DNA from 3 places in the Pseudomonas sp. CC11G genome. Region 2 is predicted to be linked to each of the others. Evidence: predicted binding sites of a transcription regulator. Region 2 holds the regulator's gene; each other region holds the start of a gene.

Region 1 (3,274 bases), on a different contig from region 2:
GAACGGCGTGTTAGTCGGCGCCTTGCTGCTGGAGTTCAGGTTGAAGCTTTGGGTAATCGCAGTGGTGGCCTTTGGCGCCTGGTTGGAGGTCTGAATGCTCAGGTTACCGACCACGCCGTTCTGCAGCTGACCGTTGCCGTCTACCGAGTAGCCCTGCAGGTTGTAGCCGTTGTTGTCGACGATATTGCCGGCCTTGTCGGTACCGAAGTAGCCGGCACGGGTGTAGCTGATCGAACCGTTGTTGCTGGTCACGAAAAAGCCGTTGCCGTTCACACCCATGTCCAGGGCGTTTTCGGTGTAGTCGATGGTGCCCTGGTTGAACAGCTGGGCAACGTTGCCCAGCAACACGCCGCTACCGATGGCGTTGCTGCTGGAGGCCAGCATGGACGAGGAATACAGGTCCTGGAATTCGGCACGGGACTGTTTAAAGCCCACGGTGCCGGCGTTGGCGATGTTGTTACCAGTGATATTCAGGTCACTGGAGGCGGCCTTGATACCGCTAAGTCCGATATTGAACGACATGGGATGCTCCTGAAACGGCCGGGGTTGCCGGCGGTTATTGACCTATCACTTGAACTTTGGAAATGCCGATGCTGCCCAGCCCTGCGAGGTTCAGCAGCATCTCGCCGCCGTTGATCCCCAGGGTGACGCTGTCGACGTTGGCTGGGAGGCTGGTGCCCATGGCCACGTCTTTGCCGCCTACCGATGCGATGGCGTCGAAGCTGTAGGTGCCAGGCGCCATGACATTGCCGCTGGAATCTTTGCCGTCCCACATAAAGGTGACCTGGCCGGTTGATTGCTGGCCCAGGTTGACGCGCGACACCTGGTTGCCCTTGCTGTCGAGCACGTTGACGTACAGGTTGTCGGTGCCACTGGTGAGCGCGATGCTGCCTTTGAAGGTTTCGCTGGTGTCGACCACGGCGGTGTCGGTGGAGAGGATCACCTTGCGACCCACCAGCGACGAGGCTTGCAGCGCCTGCGACGACTGGGTGCTGGAGAGAATGCTCTCCACGCTGGTGTTGAGGTTGTCCAAGCTTTCCACCTGGGTGAACTGGGCCAGTTGCGCCACGAATTCACTGTTGGTTTGCGGGTCCAGCGGGTTCTGGTTGTTCATTTGCGCGACCAAGAGTTGCAGGAACTGGTCCTTGCCCAGGGTCTTGTCCTTGGTAGTCGTATCCTTGACGGCATACTGGTCCAGTATCGAACTCTGGGTGCTTACGCTATCGACGGCCATTTCTTTCCCCTACGTTCGAATTACTGACCCAGGGTCAGAACCTTGGTCATCATTTGTTTGGCGGTATTCATCATTTCGGTGTTGGTCTGGAACGCACGGCTGGCGGAGATCATGTCGGCCATCTCTTCCACCACGTTGACGTTCGGGTAGTAGACGTAACCGTCTTTATCCGCGGCCGGGTGGTTGGGCTCGTAGCGCGGCGTCAGGCTGCTCTGGTCTTCGACCACACCCATCACCTGCACGCCCCGACCGGAGTTGTCCTGGTCGGCAAACAGCGAGGTTCCGGCGCCGTTCTGCTGGGTCTGCTGGTCGGTGAACATGGTGGCGAACACCGGGTGGCGGGCGCGGTAGGTCTTGTCGACGCTGGACGAGACGGTCTCGGCGTTGGCGATGTTGCTGGAGATGGTGTTCAGGCGGGTGGTCTGAGCACTCATGCCGGTACCGGCGATATTGAAGACACTGGAAAGGGACATGGTTCGTCTCCGTTATTCGCCGCGAATCGCAGCAACAAGGCCTTTGAATTTGGCGTTCAGCAGGGTGAAGCTGGCTTGGAACTGCACAGCGTTTTCTGCGTAATTGGATTGCTCGATCTGCTCATCGACGGTGTTCTGGTCCACCGAAGGCTGGGTCGGCACGCGGTAGTTCAGGCCTGCGTCACCGGCGTCCAGACCTTCAGCGGCGATGTGGCCGGTGTTGGTGGTAGCGAGCGAGAAGCCGCCCTTGTTCTTTTCAGCCTGGGCGGCGAGCACCGAGGCGAAGTCCAGATCACGGGCCTTGAAGCCAGGGGTGTCAGCGTTGGCGAGGTTGTTGGCCAGCACTTCGGCACGCTGGGAGCGGTAGCCCAATGCCTTTTCGTGAATGCCGAGTGCTGAATCAAAGCTGATGCTCATGGTGCGAACCTTGCCAACTGGCGAACTGGATTTGCGTGCAAGACATTTAGCAAACCCTGTGCCAACTTATTTAAGCCTTACAAATCAACGACTTGATAAATTTACGGCAAGAATAATCAGCTGAAACGGCAAGGCTTTTCCGCTGCCCGGCAATGGCGACGGGGTTGCCGGTTAAGGGTTTGCCGCTTGTGGCAAAAGCGGCAACGGTGCCCCTGCCAAACCGTTCTCACACGTAGGCAACGTCCAAATACCTTCGCTTTAGCGACACCTTCCGCGCTGTTTCTCGACATGCCGCGCGCGGGGCCGCGAAGCGTCCGGCTTCGAACCTGGTGAGAGGAGAGAACACTGAAGACGCGTTACCAACGAGGCAATTGCGGCCTCAGTCTTCAGTTCTTAGATCATGGAAATATCAAGATGACAAAACCAAAGCTCCTGCGACTCACCTCGCTGGCCATTGCGTGTGGTACCGCACTGGCCATGAGTTCCTCTGCACACGCCTTGTACACAGGCACCGTATTGACTGGCGCACAGGTGCCAGACTGGGCTGTGGGCAACTACAGCTGTTCAGGAACGTTAATTACGCCGCGTGTAGTTGTTACAGCTGAACACTGTATGAGCGGCACCACCTCCGGGTTCTATCACCGCAAAACAGGCCAGGTTTATTACGGCCGAGCCATCAACTACCCGGAACAATACGGCCCGCTCGGAGATGTAGGCATTCTTATCACCGATACCAAGTTTGGCGGCTCAGCCACTGTAGAAACCGCCAATATCCCTAGCTATGCGCAAGAAAAAGCAGCTTTAAGCCGCGAGAACGTGCCACAAATCATCTATGGCAGAGACAGCGATTCTGGCAACCCCTTTACCACCGCCAGAACCACCGATGCCTACCGAGCCATGCCTCAACAGGAAGGCTTCAAAATGGTCTACAAACCCATAATGTACTACCGCCAAAACGGGTACGAAGCCCAACGGCTATTAGGATTAAAGAGCCCCGAATATGACAATATTTTCAACATAGCCCTGGCGGGACTGATGTATACGGACCCTACAGGGCTGAAATTGACCGATGAGGATGTCGATGCGGCGTTGATAACGGTTGTCCATCCGCTCTATCAGTCGCCCGTAAATGTCTCTCCCATTCACTCAG
Region 2 (3,274 bases):
AAAGCCTACGGCCTGACCATCCAGTATTTCGCCGCCAAAGACCGCATCGTGCTGATCGACCAGGCCAAGGTGATTCAGGAAGGCAACACCTTCGAAGGCGAGAAAATCGTCTACGACACCCAGCGCCAGATCGTTAACGCCGGCCGTGCCAATGGCACCAACGTCACCAGCCCGCGCCCGCGTATCGACATGGTTATTCAGCCCAAGACCAAACCCGCTGGCGCCCAGCCGGCCGACAAACAGGCGCAGTAATGGCGACTCTTAAAGCCCAACACCTGGCCAAAGCTTACAAGGGCCGCCAGGTGGTTCGTGATGTCAGCCTGTCGATTGAAAGTGGTCAGATCGTTGGCCTGCTCGGCCCGAACGGCGCCGGCAAAACCACCTGCTTCTACATGATCGTCGGTTTGGTAAACGCCGATCAGGGCCGCGTGCTGATCGACCAACAGGACGTCACCCACCTGCCCATGCACGGTCGTGCACGCGCCGGTATCGGTTATCTGCCGCAAGAAGCGTCGATCTTTCGCAAGCTCTCGGTGGCCGACAACATCATGGCCATTCTCGAAACGCGTAAAGAGCTCGACAGTGCCGGCCGCCGCAAGGAACTGGAAAGCCTGCTGCAGGAATTCCATATCAGCCATATCCGCGACAACCTCGGCATGAGCCTGTCCGGTGGTGAACGTCGCCGGGTGGAAATCGCCCGCGCGCTGGCCACTGCGCCAAAATTCATTCTGCTGGACGAACCGTTCGCCGGTGTCGACCCGATTTCTGTTGGCGATATCAAACAGATCATTCATCACCTCAAGGCCAAAGGCATTGGCGTGCTGATCACCGATCACAACGTGCGTGAAACCCTGGATATCTGCGAAACGGCCTATATCGTCAATGACGGCCAGCTGATTGCCGAGGGCGACTCTGCAACCATCCTGGCCAACCAGCTGGTGAAAGAGGTGTATCTGGGTCATGAGTTCCGCCTGTAACAGGCGCCCGCAGTACCCGTCTGTAGTGAATTTCGGACACGCACTACAGACTTCGATTGAGGACTAGGCAAACCCCTCAAACATAGGCATATAATTTGCTTCCTGGTGGCGCTCATGCGCCCTCGTTGTGGAAAGCGCGTATGCGCCGGCGAATAAGGTCTTAAGCCCCCTCCATGAAACCATCGCTCGTCCTAAAAATGGGCCAGCAGCTGACGATGACACCGCAGCTGCAACAAGCCATCCGCTTACTCCAACTGTCGACCCTGGATCTGCAACAAGAGATTCAGGAGGCGCTGGAGTCCAATCCCATGCTCGAACGCCAGGAAGAAGGCGAGGACTTCGACAATAGCGATCCGCTGGCCGATGGCGCCGAAAGCGCGCCCGCCGCGCCGAACAGCGAAGAGTCCTACCAGGACACCAGCTACCAGGAAACCTCGGCGCCTACCGTCGACAACCTGGAAGAAGGCGAATGGAACGAACGCATTCCCAATGAGCTTCCCGTCGACACCGCCTGGGAAGACATCTACCAGACTAGCGCGAGCAGCCTGCCCTCCAACGACGATGATGAGTGGGACTTCACCACCCGCACCTCGGCCGGTGAAAGCCTGCAAAGCCATATGCTCTGGCAGCTCAACCTGGCGCCGATGTCCGACAAGGACCGGCTGATTGCCGTCACCCTGATCGACTGCATCAACGACCAGGGCTACCTGGAAGAAACCCTCGAAGAAGTGCTGGACGCGTTCGACCCGGAGCTCGACATCGAGCTCGACGAAGTCGAAGCCGTGCTGCACCGCATCCAGCAATTCGAACCCTCCGGCATTGGCGCGCGCGACCTGCGCGAATGCCTGCTGCTGCAACTGCGTCAGCTGCCCGCCAAAACCCAATGGCTGGCCGAGGCCCAGCGTTTGGCTGGCGACTACCTCGACCTGCTCGGCGGCCGCGATTACAGCCAACTGATGCGCCGCATGAAGCTCAAGGAAGACGAGCTGCGCCAGGTCATCGAGCTGATTCAAAGCCTCAACCCGCGCCCGGGCTCGCAGATCGAAGCGAGCGAACCGGAATACGTGGTGCCTGACGTTATCGTGCGCAAGCACAACGATCGCTGGCTGGTGGAGCTGAACCAGGAAGCGATGCCGCGTCTGCGGGTCAACCCGCAATACGCCGGTTTCGTGCGTCGTGCCGACTCCAGCGCCGACAACACCTTCATGCGCAATCAGCTGCAAGAGGCGCGCTGGTTTATCAAAAGCCTGCAAAGCCGCAACGAAACGCTGATGAAAGTGGCCAGCCAGATCGTCGAGCACCAACGTGGGTTCCTCGACTACGGCGACGAAGCGATGAAACCCTTGGTGCTGCACGACATCGCCGAAGCGGTGGGCATGCACGAATCGACCATCTCACGCGTTACCACGCAGAAGTTCATGCACACCCCGCGTGGCATTTACGAGCTGAAGTACTTCTTTTCCAGCCACGTCAGCACCTCCGAAGGCGGCGAATGCTCGTCCACGGCGATCCGCGCAATCATCAAAAAACTGGTTGCCGCGGAAAATGCGAAAAAGCCGTTGAGTGACAGCAAGATCGCTGGTTTACTGGAGGCACAGGGCATTCAGGTAGCCCGTCGCACAGTCGCCAAGTACCGCGAATCCCTCGGGATAGCGCCCTCCAGTGAACGTAAGCGACTGATGTAAACGTTATTCAGGGTTCGCCCGGCGAACCCTGCTCTGGCAAGACGACTACACTGATCCAAGGCCAAAGTGTTCCGGCGACAAGCCCGATAGCTTGTCTCTTACACACGGCAATAAGGAGAAAGCGGTATGCAAGTCAACATCAGTGGACATCAGCTGGATGTGACCGACGCCCTACGCGACTACATCGACGAGAAACTCAGTCGATTGGAACGCCACTTCGACAAGATCACCAACGTGCAAGTGACCATGGAGGTCGAGAAGCTCAAGCAGAAAATCGAAGCGACTTTGCACATCGCCGGAGGCGAAGTGGTCGCCAACGCCGAACATGACGACATGTACGCTGCCATCGATCTACTCACCGACAAACTCGATCGCCAACTTATCAAACATAAGGAAAAGCAGCTGGGTCGCCTGCAAGGCGCCACAGTCCGCTGACACCAACCCAACCCATGATTCGACTTGAAAATATCCTGACCCCCGGCCGCTCCCTTGTGGGCGTGCCGGGCGGCAGCAAAAAGCGTGTACTCGAACAAATCGCCAACCTGGTCGCGCGTGAATTGCCCGACCTGGACGGCCAAGACATTTTCGAAAGCCTGGTGGCCCGGGAAAAAC
Region 3 (3,274 bases), on a different contig from region 2:
GCGCTCTTGTGCAGGAAGAACCACGTGGCGCCCACGGAGCCACCAATGGCAATCAGCAGGCCCACCACGATCAGAATGATCAGCTTCAGCTTTCCCTTACCGGGCGCTGGTGCAGCGCCATCGGCCGGTGGTGCCGCTTTTTCTTTCTTAGCCATGCCAATAATCCGTCACTGATCGGAATTCTATCCGTGTTCAAAGGGTTAGGAGCAAGTGTTATGCCAGCTTGCCAGGCACGAGGGCTAACAAGCTGTTTTGCACGACAATTAATCCCCAGTGGATGCCGCCAACAATGTCGGCGAATATACCAGCAACTTTGCCATGCGCCGGTTTTCCGTCTCGCCTTTTTTCGCAAGCCTGGCGGCGCAGAAACGACAACGCCCGCTTACCAAAACGGCAAGCGGGCGCTGTCAGTTTAGTTCACCCGGGCGGGTAAACAGGTCAGGCGTAATAGTCGACCAGGCCGCGACCACCGGCAACAGAGCCGCTGCTGCGGATTTCGCTGGTGCTGATGCTGATGTCGTCGTCGCTGCCGGCAAAGCTGTTATTGCCCGAGCCACCGCGGCTCTGCTGGCTGTCGTTGCCGTTCTGGCCGTTCCAGCCGCGGTTCAGCGACTGGTCGGAGACGTTGACATCCATGGTCATGCCTTGCTGGGTGAACATATCGCGCAGGCGCTGCATCGATTCCGTCACCGCATCACGCACGGCCATATGCGGGCTGGCGAAGGTCACCTGGGTGGCCGCGTCCTGCGTCATGTTGATACGGACTTCAAGGCGCCCGAGGTCGGGCGGATCGAGGGCAATATCAGCCGACTTTAGGTTCTGGCTGGACATCCACATCACCTTGTCCACCACCTCATCGGTCCATACGCCCTGCTGCATCGACACCGGCGCGCCGGGCACCAGCGGCGTGCGCTGAGCCTGGGTGACCTGCTGATTCACCGCCTGGTTCAACGCGTTCATCTTGTTGGCGAAAGCGTCGCTGTGCAGGTCGGTGCTGCTGTCCTTCAGCGCTTCGATGCCATCCTTGCCCTTCTCGAACAGCCCCAGCTCATCGGTCACCTTGGCCTCGCCACTTTCCGGGTTAGCGGTCAGTTGCGCCATGGCGGCAGCGAAGTCCTGGCCACCGGTTTGGCCCGCCTGGGCGGCCGATGGGTTGGTGCCGGCTTTCTGCACGGCGGCTTGTGCCTTGGCGGCCAGATCAAGCACCAGGTCGACGCCCGGCAACTCGCTCATCGCATCGACTTGCGGGTCGTGGCCGGTATCTTCGGTCTTGGTAATTTGCGCGGTCGCCAAACCGGTCAGCGACAGCGGAATTTCCAGCGCAGCATCGCCCTCGCCCGTGGTCGGCAACGCGGTGTCTTGCGTGGTCGGCTGCAGCTGCTGACCGGCCAACGCCAACAGCACCATCGGGTCGATCACCGGATCGGCGGCGGCCGCCTCGTCGGTCGGCAAGGTATTGCCGCTATCGGCAACCGCCGGGTCGGCTTTGGTTGCCGTTGCCGGGGCGGCATCGGCCGAATCCTTGTCGTCGGTCTTGTCGTCAGACTTGTCTTTGGCCTTGGCTTGCTTGGCTTTTGCCGCCGCATCACTGCGGTCGACAGCCTTGTCCTGACGTTCCTTGGCATACACGTTGGCAAAGCTGGAGGCATCGTCATTGCTGGGCTCGGCCTGTTTTGGCTGAGGCTTTGCAGACGCCGCTTGCGGCTTGACCACCGGGGCGGAATTCAGGAGTGGATCTGAGGCAACGGACATTTAGCACTCTCTCCGTGCGGATGGGTCGTGCAGGAGAGATAGCAAAGGCTGGGCCAACTTTGTATCGGCGCTGAAATACCCGTAGGAGCCAGCTTGCTGGCGAACCCTGGAAGAGGCGATCACGACCGGGGGTTTGCAGGGTTCGCGACCAAGGTCGCTGCTACACAAAAGAATCAGAGAGCGGAGAAACGCTGGCGTTCGGACTTGAGCAAGATGCGCACAATCGCAAATTCGCGCTCGATCTGTTCGAGCACCGCCGGCGCTTCATCCAGCACATTGGCGTTGCGCGAGTCGTCTTCCAGTTGCTTGCACAACTGCGCCAGGGCCGGGGCGCCCATGTTGCTGCAGCTGCCTTTGAAGCTGTGCGCGGCCAGGCGCAGTTCTTGCGCGTCGCTATTGGCCACGGCGGCGTGCAATAGGCGCAGGCGCTCTTCGGAGTCGGCGATAAAGGTATCCAGCAGCAGCGGATACTCGGCTTCCATGATGTCTTGCAAGCCCGCCAACACGGCACTGTCGAGATGAATATCAGCCACCGGTTCTCTCCCTGAGCAACACGCCAGCGATTATGCCTGATCGTTCCACGAGAACTCCACGCTGACCCCGCGCCCGTCTTCAGCCCAGGTAGAGCGCTCGGTAAGTCGGCGAATCAGACCCAGACCACGTCCCGATAGACTCTGTGCAGTGCGCTGGCGTTCCAGGACTTGTTGCACATCGAACCCGGGGCCGCTGTCTTCAACCTTGATCACCAGACGCCCGCCATGGGTTTCGGGCAGCAGCTGCAAATGAAACCGTACGTAGCCCTGGTCCAGTTCGGCCAAGCGCTGACTACGCTCGCGGTAGTACTGGGCAAAGCCTGCGGCATCGCATTTGAGTTGCGAGTCCAGCCCCAGCACGCCGTGCTCCAGGGCATTGGAATACAGCTCGGCCAGCACGCTATACAGCGGCCCGCCCTGCAGGCGCAGGCCCTGCACTTCCAACAGCAGCTGCAACAGAAACGGCAGCGGGTTGAGGCGTTTGAGGGTTTGCGCGCGGAACTCGAAGCTGGCGGACCAATCCTGTGGGCTGCTCTGCCCGCTATCGGCAAAGGCCAGAGGCGGACGCGGCAAGGAGTCGGCCTCCACCAGGCACAACTCGACCATGCTCACGTCGTCTTGCGCCTTGCCGCGAAATGCCCCCAGCGCCTGCTGGATTTCATCGAACAGCAGGTCGGGCTGGCGGTTGGCGGCAAACACATTCAACAGGCGCGATTCGCCAAAAAGTTGCTCGGCGGGGTTGCTGGTTTCCAGCACGCCATCAGAAAGCAGAAACACCCGATCGCCCAGCTCCATCGGGTAGATCTCGCAGGCATCGCGAAAGTCCGCCGGCTCCAACACGCCCAGCGGCAAATGCCGCGACACCAGTGGCAAGCGCTCGCCGGTGGCAATGCGGTGCAGGTAGCCATCGGGCAGGCCGCCGTTCCAGACCTCTACGATGCGCCGCTGAAAACTCAGGTTAAGCAGCGTGGCGCAGCAGAACACGCCCA

The links. The regulator sigma-54, encoded in region 2, starts transcription at its own class of promoters, with help from an activator protein. The targets are predictions, from matches to a motif close to ANTGGCATNNANNTTGCTNT.
Region 1: the regulator sigma-54 is predicted to act here: its motif matches at 2,171-2,190, upstream of flgB (flagellar basal body rod protein FlgB).
Region 3: the regulator sigma-54 is predicted to act here: its motif matches at 1,791-1,810, upstream of AC0V2S_RS23240 (flagellar hook-length control protein FliK).

Annotation. Positions count from the first base shown of each region.
Region 1 covers NZ_JBWBZC010000013.1:125,152-128,425, reverse strand. Annotated here, with positions in the region: gene flgE (flagellar hook protein FlgE) at 1-522, opposite strand, end outside; gene AC0V2S_RS16965 (flagellar hook assembly protein FlgD) at 557-1,234, opposite strand; gene flgC (flagellar basal body rod protein FlgC) at 1,255-1,707, opposite strand; gene flgB (flagellar basal body rod protein FlgB) at 1,720-2,124, opposite strand; gene AC0V2S_RS16950 (trypsin-like serine protease) at 2,539-3,274, shown strand, end outside.
Region 2 covers NZ_JBWBZC010000011.1:111,316-114,589, reverse strand. Annotated here, with positions in the region: gene lptA (lipopolysaccharide transport periplasmic protein LptA) at 1-252, shown strand, start outside; gene lptB (LPS export ABC transporter ATP-binding protein) at 252-977, shown strand; gene AC0V2S_RS15085 (RNA polymerase factor sigma-54) at 1,151-2,662, shown strand; gene hpf (ribosome hibernation-promoting factor, HPF/YfiA family) at 2,789-3,097, shown strand; gene ptsN (PTS IIA-like nitrogen regulatory protein PtsN) at 3,112-3,274, shown strand, end outside.
Region 3 covers NZ_JBWBZC010000025.1:70,521-73,794, forward strand. Annotated here, with positions in the region: gene fliL (flagellar basal body-associated protein FliL) at 1-155, opposite strand, end outside; gene AC0V2S_RS23240 (flagellar hook-length control protein FliK) at 439-1,752, opposite strand; gene AC0V2S_RS23245 (Hpt domain-containing protein) at 1,926-2,285, opposite strand; gene AC0V2S_RS23250 (SpoIIE family protein phosphatase) at 2,316-3,274, opposite strand, start outside.